One region of the Pseudoalteromonas sp. ABV4_021 genome, then DNA from elsewhere that is predicted to be linked to it. Evidence: predicted binding sites of a transcription regulator. Region 1 holds the regulator's gene; each other region holds the start of a gene.

Region 1 (5,862 bases):
TAAATGCAGGCTTTATTACCGCGGAACAAGCGCGAGAGCGTCGTACTGAAGTAACGCGTGAAGCGGACTTCTACGGTTCAATGGATGGTGCCAGTAAGTTTGTAAAAGGCGATGCGATTGCCGGTATTATCATTCTTGTTATCAATATTATTGGTGGTTTATTTATTGGCATGATCCAACACGATTTACCGTTTAGTCGTGCAATGGAAGTATATACGCTACTTACGATAGGTGATGGCCTTGTTGCTCAATTACCATCGTTACTTCTATCAATTGGTACCGCGATTGTGGTAACGCGTCAAAATGAATCGCAAAACATGGGCGAGCAATTTCATGCCCAATTAGGCAATGATAAAGCCCTTTATATCGCAGCAGGTATTTTGATTGTAATGGGGTTAGTGCCAGGCATGCCGAAAGTTGCGTTTTTGGGGTTAGGCTTTTTAATTGGCGGTGTGGCTTATGTGAATCAGCGCATTAAAACGCAAAAAGCAGAAGAAGAGTCCAAACAGGTTGCAAAAGGCGGTTCACCAGGCCAAGAGCAAGCGCAAATTGAGCAAAAAGAGTTGGGTTGGGATGATGTACAGCAAGTAGATGTAATAGGGTTAGAAGTTGGTTACCGTTTAATTCCACTTGTTGACCAAGCGCAAGGTGGTGAATTGCTGAGCCGTATTAAAGGGGTACGTAAAAAGTTATCTCAAGAGCTTGGCTTCCTAGTGCCGCCGGTTCATATTCGAGACAATTTAGAATTAGATCCGAACGAATACCGTATCACATTAATGGGTGTTTCAAGTGGTAACGGTGAATTAAAACACAATAACGAATTGGCGATTAACCCAGGCCAAGTATTTGGTGAAGTAAAAGGGGTTGCGACTAAAGACCCTGCATTTGGCTTAGATGCAGTTTGGATCGCACCAGAACAAAAAGATGAGGCGCAATCACTTGGTTATACCGTGGTTGATGCTGCAACCGTGGTTGCAACACATATTTCTCAGTTATTACACAATAACGCCGCCTTGTTATTGGGCCATGAAGAAGTACAAAACCTACTTGATATGTTAGCCAAGTCGCATCCGCGTCTAATTGAAGGCTTAGTACCCGATATTTTACCGCTCACTACAATTGTAAAAGTACTGCAAAACTTACTTAATGAAGGTGTGCCAATTCGTGATATGCGTTCGATTGTTCAAACCCTCGTTGAGTATGGCCCTCGTAGCCAAGACCCAGACGTACTAACAGCTGCAGTTAGAATTTCATTACGTCGGTTAATCGTTCAAGACGTTGCTGGCAATGCACCAGAAATCCCTGTCATAACATTGGCACCTGAGTTGGAACAGATGTTGCATCAGTCCCTTCAAAGTGCAGGTGACGAAGGTGCTGGCATTGAGCCAGGGCTCGCAGAAAGACTACAAAATTCTCTCGGCGATGCGCATCAAAACCAGGAAATGGCAGGTGAACCTTCAATACTGTTGACATCAGGTATGTTGCGCAGCGTGTTATCGCGATTTGTGAAACACAGCCTACCGGGTTTGCGCGTGATGTCATATCAGGAAGTACCTGAAGAAAAACAGATAAAAATTGTTTGCTCAGTCGGTCAACAGTGATAAGTAGAGACGAGGTGTCACATGAAAATTAAACGTTTTTTTGCAAAAGATATGCGCAGTGCATTGAATGAAGTAAAGCATGAGCTAGGTCCTGATGCGGTTATCATGTCAAATAAGCGCATGGCTGATGGTGTTGAAATTGTGGCAGCTGTTGATTATGAAAAGTCAGTGCCAGCTGCACCAGCAGCGCCTAAGTTAAGCGAAGAAAAGCCTCGTTTTAGTAATAATTTTGTTAAGCCAAAACCACAAACGGCGACCCCTGAAAAACAAGCAGCGGTAGCAGACAGTTTATCGGCATTACTTGAGCGTCAAGCGAAAAAATCACCTCAATTTGATAAAGCACCTGAGCCAAAGCAACCTCGTAATTGGTTTGATGACGATGATTCACTCACATCGACACAGCAAGATGCCCTAGATAGCTTTGCTAAGCCAAAGCAACAAGGCAGTTATGGCAACCAAGCTCAGTCGCTTGATGAAATGCAAGCCATGCGCGATGAAATGGCATCGATCAGACAGTTACTTGAGCACCAACTATCAGGCTTAATGAATGAAGATATGGCACGCCGTGACCCAACTCGTGCTCTTTTACTCGACCGTTTGAAAGGTATGGGCATCAGTGAAGCAGTAGCTGACCAGCTTGCGTGTTTTATTCCAGATGACGTAGCACCGCGTCAAGCATGGCAAGAAACGCTTAATATGCTGAGCAAACAGCTATACACTGCAAATAATGAGATTTTGCGTCGTGGTGGCGTATATGCGCTAGTTGGTCCTACTGGTGTAGGTAAAACCACTACAGTTGCAAAGCTAGCTGCACTTGGCGCACAAAAATTTGGCGCCAACAATATCGCGCTAATCACAACAGATACCTATCGTATTGGCGCATATGAGCAATTATCGACTTATGGTCGCATTATTGGCTGCCCGGTAAAGCAAGTTAAAAATGCAGAAGAACTCACTGAAATTCTTTATCATTTAAGAAATAAGCGTCTAGTATTAATTGATACAGCGGGAATGAGCCAACGAGATATACGTTTGACTGAGCAACTCAACACCTTAATGCGCAATAGCCGAGTAGATATTCGCAGTTACCTTGTGTTAAGTTCAACAGCACAGCTTGAAGTACAGCAAGAGGCGATAAAACAGTTCAAACAGGTACAGTTAAGTGGTTGTATCTTCACAAAACTTGATGAATGTCTAAGTTTAGGTGAAATTATCAGTGTAGCCATTCAAAATCGTCTGCCAATAGGCTATCTTACCAATGGGCAGCGTGTACCAGAGGACATTCGTGTGGCAAATGCGGAAAAATTGGTCAGCAAAGCTCAGCAGTTGTATGCAAAACGAACAAACGCGCAAGCAAGACGTGCATCAAGCATGGCGCATCAAGCAGTAGGAATGTATGATTAACCCAGAATTAGATCAAGCTAGTGGCCTGCGGAAAATGACAAACAATAACAAGGCTGTAAAAGTAATTGCGGTAACTGGAGGTAAAGGGGGAGTTGGTAAAACTAATGTCTCTCTAAACATGGCAATCGCCATGGCCCAGCAAGGCCAAAAAGTACTGGTCCTCGATGCCGATTTGGGTTTAGCAAACTGTGACGTAATGCTGGGTTTGCGCGTAGAACGTAATCTTTCTCACGTGCTTTCAGGTGAATGTGACCTTGAAGATATTTTAGTTGAAGGGCCGTACGGTATGAAAATCGTACCTGCGACATCTGGCTCTCAAAACATGGTGGAATTAACGCCTTCAGAACACGCTGGCCTTATTCGCGCTTTTGGCGAATTAGACTCACACTACGATGTATTAGTTGTTGACACCGCGGCCGGTATTTCAGATATGGTGCTTAGTTTTTCGCGCGCTTCACAAGATGTGCTTGTTGTTGTGTGTGATGAACCAACGTCAATAACCGATGCTTATGCACTGATTAAAGTGTTAAGTCGTGAGCACGGTGTATATAAATTTAAAATAGTTGCGAACATGGTACGCAGCTTAAAAGAAGGCCAAGAGCTTTTCGCAAAGTTATCAAAAGTAACTGACCGCTTTTTAGATGTATCGCTTGAGCTAGTCGCAACAGTTCCATTTGATGAAAATATTCGAAAAGCGATTCGTAAACAAAAAACCATTGTCGACGTATTTCCAAAATCGCCTGCAGCAATTGCGTTCAAAGCACTTGCGACTAAAGCGGCGAGCTGGCCAATTCCAAATCAGCCGTCAGGACACCTAGAGTTTTTCATTGAGAAACTGGTTAGTAATTAGGAACGCCTATGAAAAGAACCGCTGCCTATGCTAATCAAAATCAATTATCGCAACTTGTCGAACAGCATACGCCGTTGGTTAAACGCATTGCCTACCATATTTTAGCGCGTCTGCCGGCGAGCGTTATCGTCGAAGACCTCATTCAGGCGGGCATGATAGGACTAATTGAGGCTGCTAAGAACTTTGATGGCAGTAAAGGTGCGAGCTTTGAAACCTATGCGGGTATTCGTATTCGCGGTGCAATAATCGATGAAACGCGTAAAGGAGACTGGGTACCTCGCTCAGTACATAAAAACGCCCGTGAAGTCGCCGCGGTCATAAATCAGTTAGAATCATCACTCGGACGTGAACCAAAAGACAGTGAAGTAGCTGAAAAACTTGATATTACGTTAGATGAGTACCATCATATTCTAAGGGATATAAGCAATGGTAAAATTATCGGCATTGAAGATCTCGGTGTTGATGAAGATGTCATCGACGCAGGGCTCGGCAATAAAGAGCAAAATCCATTAGTTGATATTCAACAGGATAAATTTAATAAAGCGTTAGTAGAGGCAATACAAACTTTGCCAGAAAGAGAAGCGTTAGTGCTGTCACTTTACTACAATGATGAAATGAATTTAAAAGAAATTGGGCTGATTCTTGAAGTGAGTGAATCGAGAGTGAGCCAAATACATAGTCAGGCCATGGTGCGCCTTAAAGCAAAAGTCCATGACTGGATATAGAATAAAAGTAGTAAGTAAACAATTAGGTGCATACCTCACTGGAGGATATTTTGGATAAAAACATGAAAATTCTTGTAGTTGACGACTTTTCAACGATGAGAAGAATCATTAAAAACCTGTTAAGAGATCTTGGTTTCACAAACGTGCAAGAAGCAGACGACGGTAGCACTGCGCTACCAATGCTGCAAAACCAAGAGTTTGACTTTGTAGTTACGGATTGGAATATGCCAGGTATGCAAGGTATAGATTTGCTACGCGCGATTCGCGCGGATGACAGTCTAAAACACATACCGGTACTAATGGTAACTGCGGAAGCCAAAAAAGAGCAGATCATTGCTGCAGCGCAAGCAGGTGTAAACGGTTATATCGTTAAACCATTTACAGCAGCAACGCTTAAAACAAAGCTTGATAAAGTTTTTGAGCGTTTAGGCTAACGGGAAGGAGAGGTTTATGTCAGCAAGTGCTGCGCCTCAAATTACCTTAGAACAAGCTAAGCAGCTAGTTGCGTTTCTTGAAAACGATGAGCAACAACAAGCGCAAGAGCTGCTAAAGCAAGTTACGGCAATTGAGCAAGATGAATTATTTGGTGAGGTAGGCAAACTAACTCGTCAACTGCATGATTCATTGAAAAATTTTCAACTTGATACCACTTTATCGGCGTTAACAACTGAGTCTATTCCTGACGCAAAAGAACGTCTCAATTATGTTATGGAAATGACAGAGCAAGCTGCGAATACAACGATGGACGCCGTTGAAGCATCGCTGCCTATTGCCGATAACTTGCAAACAGGTCTCAACAATATTAAGCCCAAATGGGACAAATTAATGTCGCGAGATCTTAAAGTTGGTGAGTTTAAAGTGTTATGTCATGAGCTAAACGGCTTTATGGATGAAGCAAAAACAAATTCTGATAAATTAAATGCATTAATGACAGAAGTGCTCATGGCCCAGGGTTATCAGGACCTCACAGGTCAAGTTATTAGACGTGTAATCGAGCTTGTCCGCGAAGTCGAAGATAGCCTGATTCATATGTTAACCGTGTTTGGCACACCTGTAGAACATGATGAATCGCCTGAAACGACAATACAACAAGAACAACAAATGGTTGCTGATGGTGAATTAGACCAAGTAGCTGAAGGTCCAATTATAAATGCTGAATCACGTGAAGATGTGGTTTCAGGTCAAGATGAAGTAGACGATCTGCTGTCTAGTTTGGGCTTCTAATCGGAGAAAAATGCATGAGCTTTGATGTCGATGAAGATATTTTACAAGACTTTTTAGT
Region 2 (5,862 bases), 750 kb from region 1:
AACGAAGCGGTTGTTAGAAGTTTATTTGAACAACACGGGAAAATATTCTCTGTTCGCCTATTAAAGGATAAGCATACTGGTAAACGTCGCGGCTTTGGTTTTGTAGAAGTCGCAGAAAAGGATGCCGATAAAATTATCTCGGCATTAAATGATAAAGAGTTTCAACAGCGCACTTTAAAAGTGCGTGAAGCGAAACAAAAGTCAGATGACAATAATTCTTCGGATGATAGTGTTAATCATTAATCACGGAGATTTTTAATTTAGTCTGTTCTAAAGCAGCCGTAGCATAATAATCTATCGGCTGCTTCTTATTATCTACCACATTACACTCGCCAATGAGACTCGATACACGATTCGCAATTGCCTCTCCAGAATCGAGTAATTGTAAATCATGCTTTATTAACTGTTTAAGTTCATTTGCAATAATTGGAAAATGCGTACACCCCAAAACTAAATGATCAATTTCACTGTTTATTGCTAATTTATCGAGTTCTTGAGCTAACGTTTGCATATCTAATGTATTAAACCAGAACTTGTGTTCAGCTAATCTTACTAGTTCGCTGGAACCATATAAGTCAACTTCACAGCTTCTTGCAAAATCATCAATCAATGTTGCGGTGTATTCATTTGCAACTGTTGCAGGCGTTGCTAATACGCCAATTCGTTTGCTTAAGGATTTCTCTGCAGCTGGTTTAATTGCTGGTACAACGCCTACGATAGGAAAATCAAATTGTGCGCGAAGTTGCACTAATGTTTGTGTGCTGGCTGTATTACAGGCAACAACCAATATATCGACAGGCTCAATTACTTTGATAAATTGAGTTAACAGACTAGTAATACGCTGCGTTAAAAATTGTGAAGAGCGTTTTCCGTACGGCAGGTATTTGTTGTCCATAAGATAGCTGAATTTTGCACTCGGTAAACTCGCTTGAATATGTTCAAGTACCGATGTGCCACCAATGCCAGAATCAAATACAACAATGTGTTTAGCCAAACTACCCGACCTAATACGTTATTAACCCGAGTAGTTTGCCATAGATTTTTTAATTCACAAGCGATGGCCTAGCTTTCTTTTTGTTGCTTTTGATTTAGCTGTTCAAAAAAGCTGGTACTGTAATCCAAGAGATTCTCTTTATTGGCCTGCTGTTGATTCAACCAAGTTAATAGTTGCGTCAATTGATTTTCAATATTGAGTGGCTTCGCTTTGTCATAGCTTTCTTTTAGCCCTTCATTTATTGGTTCAAATTGCTTAGCAATTTCTCGACCGGGTTGCGTCGTTTGATATTCTCGCACACTTGCTCTGACTTCTGTTTGCTGCAAGTTCATCGACATAGCCACCAATTGTGGGGAGTCCAAGTTTAGATTTTTTGCTTGCTCAAAGGCTTCATCAAGCGAGCCATTAAAGAACTCGTTACTAACTTCTTGCAAATCTGACATAAGTTCATTAATTGCCGCTACTTCATCTTCATTCAAATCACCTTCGACTGAAAATGAGTAAGCTTGTGAACTCGATTGAGAAGACGAATAACTCAACGACTCGCCTTCTTCGCTCTTGTTATATGATAACTGCTCTGATGAACTGAACTGGCTATTATAAGTCAGCTTGATAATATCACCTTCAGCTGTTTTAATTTCAAAGCTTGCACCATTATCTAACTGATAAAAGTTTTGACCATTAAAAGCGGCATCAGAAGGACCCTTTTTTTCTGGGTTGAATATCGATTGCTCAAACTCATCCAAACCGTCAAAAATTAACTCTCGACTTTTCTCAATGCCTTGCTCAATTTCGTCGGTATACAGCTCACTATCTTTTAATTCCTCAACAGCCTCACCAATTCCTTGTTCGACGCCTTTGCGTGCTTGCTCAAACATGTTGGTAAGCTTGTCATTATCTGCTCCATCTGCTTTCGCACCTAAAATAGCACCTTTAACAAAAGATAATACATTCTTTGCTATTTCTTCAAAATCGAATAAGTCTTCAGGCTTGGTAGGCTCAACTTTACTTTCAAATGGCATTGCCCCCATCATTTTTTGATACGAGATTTGACTTGCAATTGTTAGTCGTTGAGACATGGTAAACACGTCTTTAGACGATGCGTTTTGTGCTATTTCGTTTGGTTTATTTTGAGAAAAACCATACTTGTTTTCAGGTTGATACCCCAATCCACCCACTTTCATAATCATTGCCTCCATTTCAGAATACCTACTTATCGACCAAATAGTAGACAACTTAAGTATAAATCATTAATTTAAGCGTTATTCGTTCTCCCTATATAAAGGTAATACACACTTAGTTAAGTATGTAATTCGATGTTGCTAAGGCTAAGTTTTCTGATGAAGTGCTTCTAAATCGATAAATAATAACGTGATTAACAATCAAAAAAGTTCGCGTAAATGACTCGTTATTTAAGTGAGTCAGTATAAGTATGTCACATTTTTTCTATGCTATAACTGGACAAAGAAAAACCACAACCTACAATAGCGCGACTCGCACACTAGAGGTTAAAAAGCATATGCCTGTAATTCAAATAGACACTTCACAATACGACGAACAACTTGCTGAAAAAGAACAACGTATCAGCCAACAATTTGCGCAATTTAACACGCCCAAATTAGAAGTATTTGCGTCTGAAGCAAAAAATTACAGACAACGTGCAGAGTTTCGTGTGTGGCATGAAGGTGAAGATTTGTTTCACATTATGTTTGACCCTGAAACAAAAGAGAAAATCAGAGTTGATCAGTTTGATCCTGCAGCACCATTAATTTGTGAATTAATGCCACGTTTGTTAGACCTGCTAAAGCCGAATGAAATTTTACGTCGTAAACTCTTCCAAATTGATTATTTGTCGACACTAAGCGGACAAATTCTTGTTAGCTTAATTTATCACAAGCAACTTGATGACGAATGGGTAAACGAGGCAAATAAGCTAAAAGCGTTACTAAAAGAAGAGTTCGATATCGATTTTATTGGCCGAGCTCGCAAGCAAAAAATTGCGCTTGGTGAAGAATATGTCATCGAAAAGCTGAATGTAGATAATCGTGAACTTGTTTATCAACAAGTTGAAAATAGCTTTACTCAGCCAAACGCCAAGCTAAACGAGCAAATGCTCGAATGGGCAATCGATGTCTCAAAACCTCTAAATAATGATCTACTAGAACTTTATTGTGGTAACGGTAACTTTTCAATTGCGTTAGCGCCAAGCTTTAATCGCATACTCGCCACCGAAATTTCCAAGTCATCGGTTAAGTCCGCACAATTTAATATTGCCGAAAACAAAATCGACAACCTCGATATAATCCGTATGTCGAGTGAAGAGTTCACTATGGCAATGAATGGTGAAAAAGAGTTTTCACGCTTAAACGGTATCGACCTTAAAAGTTACAACTGTCAAAGTATTTTAGTCGATCCGCCTCGTGCAGGTTTAGATAAAGACACCACTGATTTAGTGCAAGGGTATGACAACATTATCTATATTTCATGTAACCCAGATACGCTGGAAAGAGATCTACAACAATTAACGCAAACTCATAAAATCGCGCGTTTTGCCATTTTTGATCAGTTCCCGTATACCCATCATATCGAATCCGGCGTATTTCTAACGCGCAAGTAAAAAATTCATCATAAAAAAGCAGCTATTTAGCTGCTTTTTTTTCTTTGGTATAGCTTGATGCCCCTTTAGCAATATAACGCAATTGCCAAATAATGCGCTCGGTAAGTTGCTCACGCTGTGGTTTGGTGAGATCAAGCGCTTCAGCGCCTGCGTTAAATACTAACGTAACCATTGCTTCTGCTTGAATATACGCGTGATTAGCATCACAACCAGTCTCATTTTCTAAATAATGCGCGAGTTCGAGAATAAAGTGCTTAATTTCACGAGCAACTGCCGCCCTGAAAGCTTTTGAGGTACCCGAACGCTCTCGTAATAATAAACGGAACTGGTTACTCGACTCATCAATAAACTCCATAAACGTCAACACAGATATATTGATAATACTGCCACCGCTTTCAATACGGCGGCGAGCCTGACGCATCAATTGACGCAACATCAAGCCTGCCTCATCAACTAAGGTTAACCCAAGCTCATTCATATCTTTAAAATGGCGATAAAAAGACGTAGGTGCTATTCCCGCTTCGCGTGCGACCTCACGTAAACTTAAATTAGAGAAGCTATGCTCCGCACTCAGCTGGTTAAAAGCCGCTGCAATTAAAGCCTGTCTTGTCTTTTCTTTTTGTTGTGCGCGAATACCCGACATACGTCCCCCATCTAATTTGCACGCAGTTTACCACAGAAAAAATATTTATGAATTTTGTCGAATTCACTTGATAAAAAGGCCATATAAAACTATTTTAGCGTACAAGTGTACGCTGAGATTTTTAAGAATGAAAAAACCACCGATTATTTGGCTTAATACCCTCTTTTTTACCATCACCTTTTTAGCTGCTGTTACCATCGTGCCTTGGTACGGTCTAGCCTATGGCTACAGTAGCGCAAACTGGATCGCATTTATTGCATGTATGTTTTATTGCGGTTTATCAATTACTGCCGGTTATCACCGTTTATGGGCGCACAAAACTTATGAAGCCCATGCCGTGATTGAGTTTATTTTTGCGATCGGCGGTGCGTTCTCAATTCAAAACAGCGCGTTACATTGGAGTTCAGATCACCGCTTACATCATGGCAAAGTTGATGACGCTGAACACGACCCTTACGCAGCGACTCGCGGGTTTTGGTACAGCCACATTGGTTGGATGCTGCGCGAATATCAAGCACATAGGTACAACGACTACTCAAACTGCCGAGATTTACAAAAAAATCGTATTGTGATGTGGCAACATAAATATTATTTGGCACTTACCCTTATTACCAACTTTGGTATCCCTCTAGTGCTCGGTCTGGTGTTTGGTAATGTATGGGGAATGTTACTTCTTGCGGGTTTATTGCGTTTAGTACTGAGCCAACACTTCACTTTTTTCATTAATTCGCTGGCACATATTTGGGGTTCTCGCCCTTACACTGAATCAAACACCGCCCGCGATAATGGCTTTTTAGCATTATTCACATATGGTGAGGGGTATCATAACTTCCACCATATTTTTGCATCTGATTACCGCAATGGTATCCGATGGTGGCATTACGATCCGACAAAATGGCTGATAAAATCACTGTCATTTTTGGGATTAACCTCAAAGTTACGCAAAACACCGCAAGAGCGAATTGAACGTGCAAAAGCGGCAACTTTAATGGAAAAAACCAAACGCACCTTGCTTGAAAAGCAAGACAGTCATGTGCAATTAGATAAACTGCAGCACGAATATGAGTTGTTATTAAGTAAAATACAGCACTATTATAAAGTAAGAAAACGCTTACTAGAGATGCGCAAAAACAAAGTGATACAGCAATGTGAGCAATCACAATTGAAAAAGCAGTATAATGACATTAAAGCGTCTTTAATAAACCAACAACAAAACTGGCTGGCGTTAAACAAAGCCTTAATTAAAGGGCTCGCAATAAACTAGTTAAAGGAACACTCTGTGACAAAAAAACAAGCGACTAAAAAACAGTATGATTATGATGCCATTATAATTGGTACTGGCCCTGGTGGTGAAGGTACTGCTATGAACCTTGCGAAAAGTGGCAAGCGCGTAGCGGTTGTTGAAAAACAACCGAAAGTGGGTGGTGGTTGTGCTCACTGGGGTACAATTCCATCGAAAGCACTTCGCCACTCGGTTAGTCGCTTAATTGAGTTTAATTCGAACCCGCTGTTTAATTCACAAGCTCACAGAGAGCGCATGACTTACCCTGATATTTTAGATCATGCGAGTAACGTAATTTCAAAGCAGGTTAATTTACGCACCAGCTT
Region 3 (5,862 bases), 1.2 Mb from region 1:
TTAGAAGATTTTTCGGCACTTTTCACTGTTTCTGATAACCGAGAGAAAGGCGATACCGGGCGTAAATACTTCACAGCAGACAACCCTTGGGATTATATTCCAACAGGTCAACGTTATATGGATACAGACAGCACAACAGTAAGCGCTAAGTTTGACTATAAAGCATCAGACAATATTGCATTTGACTTATTAATTGCAGGTATGGATTACCAATGGGGTTTTGATAGTTATGACCCAGACATTACACGCCAGCAAACACTAACAACCGAAGAACAAAACCTTACTATTGATGGCAAGATGCGCTTCGGGTTAAACAATGATGCGCTTTATGGTTTTGTTGGTTTAGCCTATTTTGAACGTGAGCAAGATTATGAGAGTGTTGGCGGTTCAATTTATCATGGACACGATGAAAGTGACTCAAAAGCGTTGTACGGTGAAGTTAACTTTGAGTTTGCCAATGCCTTTACCCTGATTGTGGGTGGTCGTGTGGAAAAAGAATCACAGTATCGCGATTATTTTGGGAATGATGAGCTATCGGTACTTGACCAAGACAACACCATTACCCTGCCAAAACTAGTACTGCAATATGCCATTTCAGATGTGACAACAGCGACAGTGAGCGCACGTAAAGGCTATAACTCAGCGGGCGGCGCACTCGATTGGTTTGCGGGTGAATACTATTATTATGATTCTGAATCGGTTAATACTTTTGAAACAGGTATTCGCTCTAGCCTAAATAATGGCAATATTAACGTAAGCGCTAACCTTTTTTACAATGACTATTCAGATTACCAAGCAACTAATTTACAGCGCCGTATTTCAAATATCGACTCGGTCGTTACATACGGTTTAGAAGCCGAAATCAGCGCGATGGTAACGCAAGATCTTCGCTTAAACGCAGGTCTTGGCTTAATGAACTCAGAAATAAAAGATGATAGCCCACAATACGAAAGCATTAATGGTAACGAACTCAGTTCAGCACCGGGCATTACAGCCAACTTAGGCGCAAGTTACTGGTTTACCGATGCCTTATCGGCCAAAGCATCCGTTTCATATGTTGATGATTATTACGGTGAAATATCAAATTCAGAAGAGCGCATCGCTGGCGATTACACGGTAGCACGTGTCTCGCTTAACTACGAGCTTGAAAACTGGATCATCAATGCGTTTATCAATAATTTAGCTGATGAAGAAGCGGTTACAGTTTACGAACCAGCAGGTCGTCGTTACCCTGACGGTTATGCAGCGATTGTTGACCCACGTACATTTGGTGGCTCAATCACGTATCGTTTCTAATTAAATAGCCATAAAAAAAACCCCGCAGTTGCGGGGTTTTTTATTGAGAAAGTAGACCTTTATGCCCTAATTTGACTGTAAATCAATTGGTGTCGATTCTTTTGCCTTACCTTGCATAATTGATATTTCAACCCGACGGTTGCGGCGACGCGACTCTTCATCAACATTCGGCTCTAACGGTCTGGTATCTGCGCGACCAATTACCACCATGCGACCTTTGTCAAACGACGGTACTTTTTGCATTTCCGTTGCTACCGCAACAGCGCGCTTAGCAGAAAGATCCCAATTATTAGTGTAAAGCTCGTTGCTCACTTGAAAATCATCGGTATGACCCGATACCGTGATTTCGCCGGGCACATCATTTAGTAACGCCGCTATTTCTTGAATAATCGGCTTAAACTGTGGCTGTAAAAATGCACTACCCGATGGAAACGAGCCATTTTCCCGAATACGGATCACAATTTGCTGACCGAGCGATTCTAATTCAATTGCGCCATCAATAATTTGTTGCTCCAGCTGCTGCGCGATTTTTTTAAGTAGCTCGTTGGTTTTTTCTTGCTGCGCTTCACTGGCGGTCTGTTTAGAGGTACTTGCCGATTCGCCACCTCGGCGATTACCGCGTTGCTCTTGCCTACCACCTGCACTGTCTTCTTCACCGGCTTGAAATTCAAGCATTTGCTGAGTCATCTCAACGGTTTGCTGCTGAATTGTTTCTATCGGCGTTGGGTCGGGCTTACCTGGACGAAACTCCATAGCAATAACGCTAGTACCTTTTGGAATGTCTTTAACTTCAATCTTATTTTGTACACCAAATGCAAACTTCATCGAGCCTGCAATCTGCTTAAACTTCAGTACATCCATTTCTGAGAAAGCTAATAACAATACAAAGAAGCACATTAATAGCGACATTAAATCAGCAAAGGTGCCCATCCACGCCGGTAATCCGGGGGGCGGGCATTTACACTCTTCTGCTTCGTCCGACATCGTCTACCCCTCAGTATCCACTTGGCGTTTAGACTCTGCTAAATAGTTTTTCAAAATACCTTCGATCACTTTTGGATTTTGGCCATCTTGAATACCTAAAATAGCGTCTAAAATTAAGCGCTGATTGAGTTGCTCTTCGTCTTTACGGTTTTCTAATTTAGCTTGAATTGGAATGGCGATTACGTTCGCAAGGAATGCACCATAAAGTGTTGTAAGTAAAGCAACCGCCATTGCTGGACCGATGGCTTTTGGGTCATCCATGTTCGATAACATGGCTACCAGACCAATCAAGGTACCAATCATGCCCATCGCGGGCGCAACATCACCCAATGCTTTAAACAATCCAGCGCCAGCCTCATGACGTGTTGTGGTTAAACTAATATCTTTTTGCAATGTGGCACGCACTACATCAGCGTCATGACCATCCACTAGCATATCAATGCCTTTACGCATAAAAGGGTTAGGGATATCAGCTTCTTCTAGTGCTAAAAAGCCGCCTTTACGGGCTGCATCTGCCAGCTCTACTGATTTTTCGATAAGTTCTTCTGGCGCTTCAATTTTAAACATAAAGGCCTTACCGGCGACTTTACCTATGCCAAAAAATTGCCCCATAGTGTAGTTAGAGAGTACAACAAATAATGAACCACAAAATACAATGAGTACTGAGGGCACATCGACAAACATGCCAATATCACCACCCATGACCATTGCCATCACAATGAAACCGATTGCACCGACAATGCCTATAACCGTTGCTAAATCCACTTTGACTCCCAGTTGTAATACTTATAAACCAAATTTGGGTTTTAAATTTGAGGCTCAATATGCTTGCGTGAAGACAAGATACCGTAACTATTATAATAATTTACTTTTATTTATCGGCAAGCGCTAGCAAAGTATTAGTAATTTATTTTGCATACATCAACTTAGCGTTCAGTAAAAACAGTGGCATGATGTCCGCCCCAGACAGAATCACCTTAATACTGCTAGCAATAAAGTTTAGCCGCATTTATCACAAATTTATGCGCTCTAACCCAACCTTTAACAAATTAATTTAGCTCAAATAGGAGTAAAACAAAGCGTTAAAGCACATTCGTTAGGTTATTTAGCAAGTTAAATTGAATTAGCGCGGCAATAACCATAAAATTAGCCAATTCTTTTTTACTTTGCGTGGCAGGTAACTTATGGCGAGCAAAAAGCCTGAAAATTTAAGCTTCGAAGAAGCCATTTCAGAACTTTCAACAATTGTAACTGAAATGGAACACGGTGATTTGCCTCTCGAAACAGCGTTAAAGCAATTTGAGCGTGGTATTGCCCTCGCCTCAGCTTCATCACAAAAGCTTGAGCAAGCACAACAAAAAGTGCAAATCTTGATGGGGCAAAATGACAATGCCCAACTTGTGGATTTTAACCAATAGGCGTTCCATTGAATTCTGTCGACTCTATAATCTCTGCGTATTTGCCGCGCATTGAAGAAAATTTGAGTGCGCTGAGCACAGCGTCACATCACACGGATGAAAAACTCGTAGCCGCATGTCGCTACAGTTTATTAAATGGTGGAAAACGTTTACGACCGATTTTGGTTTACCTAACAGGTGAATTATTTAACGCCGACAACGCCGACCTAGACCGAATTGCATGCGCAATTGAGTGTATTCATAGCTATTCGTTAGTACACGATGACCTGCCAGCGATGGATGATGATGAACTGCGCCGCGGCAGACCAACATGTCACATTGCCTACGATGAAGCGACTGCAATTTTAGTCGGCGATGCACTGCAGTGTTTAGCATTTGAAACCATTACTGAATCACAATTCAATGGCACTACTGTTAACAACCAGCTAAAAATCGTGAACACGTTAGCAAATGCGTCTGGATTATTAGGTATGTGTGGCGGACAAGCACTTGATATTGCGGCAACCGATTCGGTAATTACCCTAACTCAACTTGAGCAAGTACATAAATTAAAAACCGGTGCATTGCTAAAATCGGCAATTAAAATGGGCGCTCTTGCCGGTAATGCCAACGAATTAGAAATTGCGGCACTAGCACGCTATGCTGAAGCAATTGGCCTTGCATTCCAAGTTCAAGACGACATTCTTGATGTTGAAGGTGATACCCACACCTTAGGTAAACCACAAGGATCAGACATCGAAGCCAACAAAGCAACCTACCCTGCTTTACTCGGTATTGAAGGCGCAAAAGATAAAGCGCGAAATCTTGTGAACCAAGCAATTGACGCTTTGTCTGAAATAGATGCCGATACAGGTCGACTCAAAGCGATTGCAGAATATATAATTGCTAGAGATCACTGATCCCTAGTATGCCAAATAAGCGATAACAATAAATTGGCGACTCATTTTTAGGATAGAATTTAAAACATCATGACATTTGATAGTAGCAAGTATCCATTATTAAGCTTAGCGAATACGCCAGAGCAACTGCGCGAAATACCGCAGCAAAACTTGGCTGAGCTAAGCGATGAACTGAGAGAGTACTTACTTAACTCGGTATCACAAAGTAGTGGGCACCTCGCCTCAGGTCTTGGCACCGTTGAGCTAACTGTGGCGTTGCATTACGTATATAACACACCATTTGACCGTTTGATTTGGGATGTTGGCCATCAGGCGTATCCACATAAAATTTTAACTGGTCGCCGTGAGCAAATGCATACCATTCGCCAAAAAGATGGTTTGCACCCGTTTCCTTTCCGTGAAGAAAGTGAATACGATACCTTTAGCGTAGGCCATTCAAGTACCTCAATTTCTGCGGCACTTGGTATGGCACTGGCGTCTGAAAAAGAAGGCCAAGACCGTAAAGTCGTTGCCGTTATTGGTGATGGTGCGATTACCGCGGGTATGGCATTTGAAGCAATGAATCACGCCGGTGACTTAAACCCCGATATGCTGGTCATTCTAAACGACAACGAAATGTCGATTTCAGAAAACGTAGGTGCGCTCAACAACCACTTTGCGCGTATTCTGTCAGGTAGCTTTTATACCAACATTCGTGAAGGCGGTAAAAAGCTACTGTCAGGCATGCCACCGGTAAAAGAGCTGGCAAGTCGTATGGAAGAGCACCTTAAAGGTATGGTGATCCCAGGTACGTTTTTTGAAGAGTTAGGCTTTAACTACATTGGGCCAATTGATGGCCATGATGTTGGCATGCTAACCGACACCTTACGTAATATGCGTAACTTAAAGGGCCCGCAATTACTTCACGTACGCACTCAAAAAGGTAAAGGCTATAAACCAGCAGAAGCTGATCCAATTGGCTACCACGGCGTACCAAAGTTTGACCCAAGCGAAACCAGCTTACCAAAGTCAAAACCAAGCGCACCTACTTTCTCAAAAGTATTTGGCGATTGGTTATGCGATATGGCCGCAAAAGACCCGAAACTTATGGCAATTACGCCTGCGATGCGTGAAGGTTCAGGCATGGTGCGATTTTCAAAAGAGTTCCCAAGCCAATATTATGATGCGGCAATTGCTGAACAACACGCAGTAACCTTAGGTGCAGGCTTAGCCTGTGAAGGGCTTACCCCAGTTGTGGCGATTTACTCAAGCTTTTTACAACGTGG
Region 4 (5,862 bases), 160 kb from region 1:
ATCCCACGCTTGCTTGATCGGTAAAAATAGGTTTTTCACTTCTTCCACCATATCCGCAGAGCTATTCAAGTTTGCCTCACTTAAACGAATAACCATATAGTCATATAAATTGTTAAGATTATCAGCAATCTCTCCTCCAGCTTCCATATTTAACCCGCCTTTGAGGCCACCAATCAAATCAATTGATTTATTAATGGCCTGCGAGCGCGTTTCGATATCTGAACGGTCAATGCTTGCTTTAGCAATGTACAACTGTGTCATCAGTTCTTTCATTAAAACTTGAATAATTTCATACGGATTAGCTGCAAGCAATGACAGCTCATTTTGCGCTTTCTTGTATTTATTGACCTGATGATTAACCATACTTTCCTCTTAATCTTTACTGCTTTTCGTAACAGGTAATATATTTGCTATATACGAACCCGCCACTTGATACTGAGCCATAACGCGATCTAGGGCTGCATATTGGCTTCGCAACGACGCTTCTAACTCATCGAGCCTGACTTCCAGTTTTTCCCGCTCTATCGTAATGTCTTCCATTGATTCGTTTAATGTGGTCTCACGTTCAACTAGCGAGCCCTTTTTACCAGTAAACAATTCAACATAATCGTTAACCTGCTTACCAAGAGCTGTATCACCAACAAATAAACTTTGAACTTCTGAAAAATTATCAGATAAGGCTGACTCAAAACGTTCTGTGCCACTTGGATTAGTTCCCAGTGCAATACTCGAAATTTCCATTTTACCTTCACGGTCAAAGGTAATACCTAAATCATAAAGTGATTTAACATTAGTATTTGTACCAGATATTTCACCTGTAAACATTCTCTGCAATTGCTGTTCCACAATTCGAATACTGCCATCAGCTGCAAGTAATCCATTTTCAGGATCAGATAATCCGTCTAACTGTGATTTAAGCTCGTTATATGCATCAACAAACCCTTTCAGTTTTTCTTTTGCTTCAGATTGGTCAACACCAATAGTAACCGTTTCTGCGCCTGTTGTTGTTTCTTTAAGGGTAATGACCGTGCCCTGAATTTTATCTGATAACTTATTATCACTATCAGTGACAAGTTGGCCATTTATCAACGCTCGTGCGTTTCCCGCTGCTTGTGTCTCGGTAAGACCCGCAGCGGCTGTAGGTGCAGATGTTGCAATAGAAGCAAGCGAATCATCATCCGCAGTTACTGTAAGTGAATTACCGTCACCGGTCACATCTGAGTTAAATGTAAGAACAGCACCGGCATCTGAGTTAATAATGTTAGCACTGACACCAAAATTATCGCCTGCAGCATTAATTTTCTCACGAATATCTTCTAAAGTATCAGCTGCATCAACTGCAATCGAAAAACTATTTCCGCCTGCTGCAAATGTTAAGTTGCCGCTTCCTACCGGATCTGTCGCACTACCTAGCGCAGCTGATTTAAGTTTTGAGCCTTGAGCAAGGGCTTGCACCTCAATAGCAAACTCACCCGATTGAACAGTCGAACTAGCAAAAATCTCAAACGCCTGCTTATCTTCTTCAAGGCCGTTTTTAAAACTCACCGTGCGTGCAGTAAAAGTTTCTTCTTTAGCTAGTTCAGCCAAAGCAGAATTAAAGTTGTCTAACGCCGATTTAAACGTACCAACACCAGATAGCTCAGTTGCATATTGAATTTCACGTTTATTTAATTGTTGCTCTTTAGGCTCTTTCTCAGCAAGAAGCGTTGTTTTTATTATCGTTTCGAGATCAAGACCTGAGCCAACACCTGCCGCTGTAATACCAGCCATAAATCACCTCAATTACACTTTTTTATCAAATAACATACCTGAGCTCGCGCCTAGGATTTCTGTTTGCAACTGTTCAATCTTTTTCGATACTTCAATCATTTCTTCTGATGGGATCTGCCTTAACACTTCCTGTGTTTGTGAATCAGAGACCACAACCACTGATAGTCCATCAAAACGTTCGATTGAAAAATCGACATTTTTTGATTGCAATTGAGCAAATTGCCTTACTTTATCAATAGTTTCAAGCAAGGTTTGCGCCAATTCGTCATCAGATAGAGGTGTAGGTACCTCTTCGATAACACTTTTATCCTTAGCCTCAACATCATTCTTAGGCTTGACCATTGTATCTTGGTTAACGGCATCTACAGGGTCACGGATTGGATTGGCCGTCATTGAAATATCACTTAAATTCATAGCAACTCCAAAGTTTGGAATGAGCAGCTTTAAACACAATTATAGCCCTATAACGTGCTTAAAGCTTACTTACATTTCTGTAAAGTGAGGGCAACCTCACCTTACCTGAGTTACAGCAGTGACAACGCTATTTGCGGCTGCTGATTAGCCTGCGCTAGCATTGAGCTTGAAGCCTGTTGTAATACTTGGTTACGCGCCAATGCCGCACTTTCTGCTGCAAAGTCTGTATCCATAATACGTGACTTAGACGCTGCTACATTTTCTGCTACGTTGTTTAAATTACGAATAGTCGAACTAAAACGGTTTTGTTTCGCACCAAGATCAGCACGTACACCGTTCACTGTTGACAACGCATCATCAAGAGCGGTAATTGCTGTTTGTGCTTGTGAAGCTGTTGCAATAGTATCATCATTTAATGCAAGACCTGTTGCGCCCATACTAGTACCAATACTTACTGTAATCGTTTGACTTGCGTCTGCACCCACTTGGAACGCTGCGGTAAATGAACCATCTAAGATATTCACACCACCAAAGCTCGTATCTGTAGCTACGCGGTCAATCTCGCTCGACAGTTCAGAAAATTCTTTTTGCAGCGCTGCGCGGTCAGATGCTGTATTTGAACCATTCGCTGATTGAATTGCCAATACACGCATACGTTGCAACATATTTGAGGTTTCTTCTAACGCACCTTCTGCTGTTTGCGATAGTGAAATACCATCGTTTGCGTTACGTGCACCTTGGTTTAAACCTTGTACCTGCGCGTTTAAACGAGTACCAATTTGTAAACCTGCCGCATCATCTGCCGCACTGTTTACACGTAAACCAGACGATAAACGCTGGAATGATGTTGATAATGCCTCACTCGAACGAGAGAGTTGTCTTTGAGAATTCAAAGACATTATATTTGAGTTAACACTTAAAGCCATGAGAGCCTCCAATAATAATTAACATAGGAACTATCAGTAGCAAGAGAGAGAGTAAGCTACAGATAGTTTTCTGTCCCATCTTAGTTATCGGCGGCCACCTAAAACCCTTTAGCTTTTTTTTAAACTTTTTAACAAAAAATAAAAAACGGCCATTTGACCGTTTTTGTATGAGAGGGAGTACTAACTTAGTTAATTAGGAGAGAATATTAACCAAGTAGGGATAATGCGATTTGTGGCTGTTGATTTGCCTGCGCTAACATTGAGCTTGATGCTTGTTGTAACACCTGATTACGCGCAAGACTTGCACTTTCAGCCGCAAAATCCGTATCCATAATACGTGACTTAGATGCTGACACATTTTCAGAAATATTGTTCAAGTTACGAATCGTCGAACTAAAACGGTTTTGCTTCGCACCGAGATCTGCACGTATTCCGTTTACTGTAGACAATGCGTCATCAATTGCTGTAATCGCTGTCTGAGCCTGGGATGCAGTCGCAATTGTGTCATCATTAACAGCTAAACCTGTAGCCCCCATGCTTGTTGCGATAGCAACATTGATCACTTGGTTCGCATCTGGACCAACTTGGAAATCAGCTGTAAATGTTCCATCTAAAATATTTACACCACCAAACGTTGTATCTGTAGCAACACGGTCGATTTCACTCGACAGTTCAGAAAATTCTTTTTGTAGTGCTGCGCGATCTGATGCTGTATTTGAACCATTCGCTGATTGAATTGCCAGAACACGCATACGCTGCAGCATGTTTGATGTTTCTTCTAGTGCACCTTCTGCTGTTTGCGATAGTGAAATACCATCATTCGCGTTACGTGCGCCTTGATTTGCACCATTTACTTGCGATTGTAAACGTGTACCAATTTGTAAGCCCGCCGCATCATCTGCCGCACTGTTAATACGTAAACCTGATGATAAACGCTGAAAAGACGTGCTTAACGCATTTGTTGAATTTGATAATTGACGCTGTGCGTTCAATGATGTGACGTTTGAATTTACATATAGTGCCATAATATTCACCCTCTAGTTCTGAGCAATTGTGCTCAAAAAGAACTGTTATCTAATTAATTTCTTTAACTAAATACTATATCGACAGTGGGAATAAACTCTTTAGCAAAAACACGTGATTTTTTTGTACTTTTTTAAATCACACAAAAAAAAGAGCAGCAATATTGCTACTCTTATGAGAGAGGGAGTACTAACTTAGTTAATTAGGAGAGAGTATTAACCAAGTAGGGATAATGCGATTTGTGGCTGTTGATTTGCCTGAGCTAACATTGAGCTTGATGCCTGTTGTAGCACCTGATTACGTGCAAGGCCTGCACTCTCCGCCGCAAAGTCCGTATCCATGATACGTGATTTTGACGCCGATACGTTTTCTGAAACATTGTTTAAGTTACGAATAGTCGAACTAAAACGGTTTTGCTTCGCACCTAAGTCAGCTCGTACACCATTTACGATTGATAAAGCATCATCTAGTGCTGTAATCGCTGTTTGCGCACCTGCTGCTGTACTAATTGAATCATCTGAAAGTGCAAGACCCGTTGAGTTCATGTTGGTGGTAATTTTCACCTGAATCGTTTGGTTAGCATCTGGTCCTACTTGATAGTCTGTATCGTAAGTACCATTTAAGATGTTTACACCACCAAACGTTGTATCACTTGCTACACGGTCTATCTCTGCCGATAATTCAGCAAACTCTTTTTGTAGTGCATCTCGGTCTGAGTCTGTGTTTGAACCATTCGCCGATTGAATCGATAAAACACGCATACGTTGCAACATGTTTGACGTTTCTTCTAGTGCACCTTCTGCTGTTTGCGCTAGTGAAATACCATCATTCGCGTTACGTGCGCCTTGATTTGCACCATTTACTTGCGATTGTAAACGTGTGCCAATTTGAAGACCTGCTGCATCGTCCGCTGCACTGTTAACACGTAAACCTGATGATAAACGCTGAAAAGACGTGCTTAACGCATTTGTCGAATTTGATAATTGACGCTGTGCGTTCAATGATGTGATGTTTGAATTTACATATAAAGCCATGATTCTCGCCCTCTTCTATCTGCGGTATTTACCGCCAAACAACTCGTTTGATTAAGATATCGACACGTCAAAAAGATTCTTTAATCAATTTTTACAAGTAAGCCACTAGAAGAAAAATAACCAACAAATAAACAAAGAGTTACTTTAATAAATTAATCACAAAATGCTTTTAATTTTGAAGCATGATTCGTTCTGATTATTCTAGTTTAGAGGTGTAATTGTTTAGTTTGGGCTCTATGAATACGGTATATGGGAGGGATATTATTCAGTCAAATATTTATAGATCACACCACTCAGTGTGATCTATAAAAAGCATTACGATTACTATTTATTACAGCAATGACAACGCAATTTGCGGCTGCTGGTTAGCCTGCGCTAACATTGAGCTTGAAGCCTGTTGTAATACTTGGTTACGCGCCAATGCCGCACTTTCTGCTGCAAAGTCTGTATCCATGATACGTGACTTAGATGCTGCTACATTTTCTGCTACGTTGTTTAAGTTACGAATAGTCGAACTAAAACGGTTTTGCTTCGCACCAAGATCAGCACGTACACCGTTCACTGTTGACAACGCATCATCTAGTGCACCTATAGCTGTTTGTGCGCCTGCAGCAGTACTGATAGAGTCATCAGAAAGCGCAAGTCCTGTTGAGTTCATATTTGTCGTTACTTTTAACGTAATAGTCTGGTTTGCA

Evidence for each region. Region 1 encodes FliA, which starts transcription of late flagellar genes. Its sites were predicted from a motif close to CTAAAGNTNNNNNNNNNNNNGCCGATA; they were not measured.
Region 2: the regulator FliA is predicted to act here: its motif matches at 2,209-2,235, upstream of ACXAFE_RS01095 (DUF5610 domain-containing protein).
Region 3: the regulator FliA is predicted to act here: its motif matches at 3,157-3,183, upstream of pomA (flagellar motor protein PomA).
Region 4: the regulator FliA is predicted to act here: its motif matches at 3,196-3,222, upstream of ACXAFE_RS03815 (flagellin N-terminal helical domain-containing protein).

What each region holds. Positions count from the first base shown of each region.
Region 1 covers NZ_JBSWVB010000001.1:968,671-974,532, forward strand. Annotated here, with positions in the region: gene flhA (flagellar biosynthesis protein FlhA) at 1-1,601, shown strand, start outside; gene flhF (flagellar biosynthesis protein FlhF) at 1,623-3,005, shown strand; gene ACXAFE_RS04590 (MinD/ParA family ATP-binding protein) at 2,998-3,855, shown strand; gene ACXAFE_RS04595 (RNA polymerase sigma factor FliA) at 3,864-4,580, shown strand; gene cheY (chemotaxis response regulator CheY) at 4,631-5,014, shown strand; gene ACXAFE_RS04605 (protein phosphatase CheZ) at 5,031-5,804, shown strand; gene ACXAFE_RS04610 (chemotaxis protein CheA) at 5,819-5,862, shown strand, end outside.
Region 2 covers NZ_JBSWVB010000001.1:222,982-228,843, reverse strand. Annotated here, with positions in the region: gene ACXAFE_RS01105 (RNA recognition motif domain-containing protein) at 1-243, shown strand, start outside; gene murI (glutamate racemase) at 233-994, opposite strand; gene ACXAFE_RS01095 (DUF5610 domain-containing protein) at 1,063-2,193, opposite strand; gene trmA (tRNA (uridine(54)-C5)-methyltransferase TrmA) at 2,514-3,611, shown strand; gene fabR (HTH-type transcriptional repressor FabR) at 3,634-4,254, opposite strand; gene ACXAFE_RS01080 (acyl-CoA desaturase) at 4,382-5,518, shown strand; gene sthA (Si-specific NAD(P)(+) transhydrogenase) at 5,534-5,862, shown strand, end outside.
Region 3 covers NZ_JBSWVB010000001.1:2,176,829-2,182,690, forward strand. Annotated here, with positions in the region: gene ACXAFE_RS10150 (TonB-dependent receptor) at 1-1,296, shown strand, start outside; gene ACXAFE_RS10155 (flagellar motor protein MotB) at 1,363-2,280, opposite strand; gene pomA (flagellar motor protein PomA) at 2,284-3,045, opposite strand; gene xseB (exodeoxyribonuclease VII small subunit) at 3,465-3,698, shown strand; gene ispA ((2E,6E)-farnesyl diphosphate synthase) at 3,740-4,597, shown strand; gene dxs (1-deoxy-D-xylulose-5-phosphate synthase) at 4,667-5,862, shown strand, end outside.
Region 4 covers NZ_JBSWVB010000001.1:811,717-817,578, reverse strand. Annotated here, with positions in the region: gene fliS (flagellar export chaperone FliS) at 1-363, opposite strand, end outside; gene fliD (flagellar filament capping protein FliD) at 373-1,770, opposite strand; gene ACXAFE_RS03820 (flagellar protein FlaG) at 1,783-2,184, opposite strand; gene ACXAFE_RS03815 (flagellin N-terminal helical domain-containing protein) at 2,295-3,110, opposite strand; gene ACXAFE_RS03810 (flagellin domain-containing protein) at 3,317-4,135, opposite strand; gene ACXAFE_RS03805 (flagellin N-terminal helical domain-containing protein) at 4,349-5,167, opposite strand; gene ACXAFE_RS03800 (flagellin N-terminal helical domain-containing protein) at 5,499-5,862, opposite strand, start outside.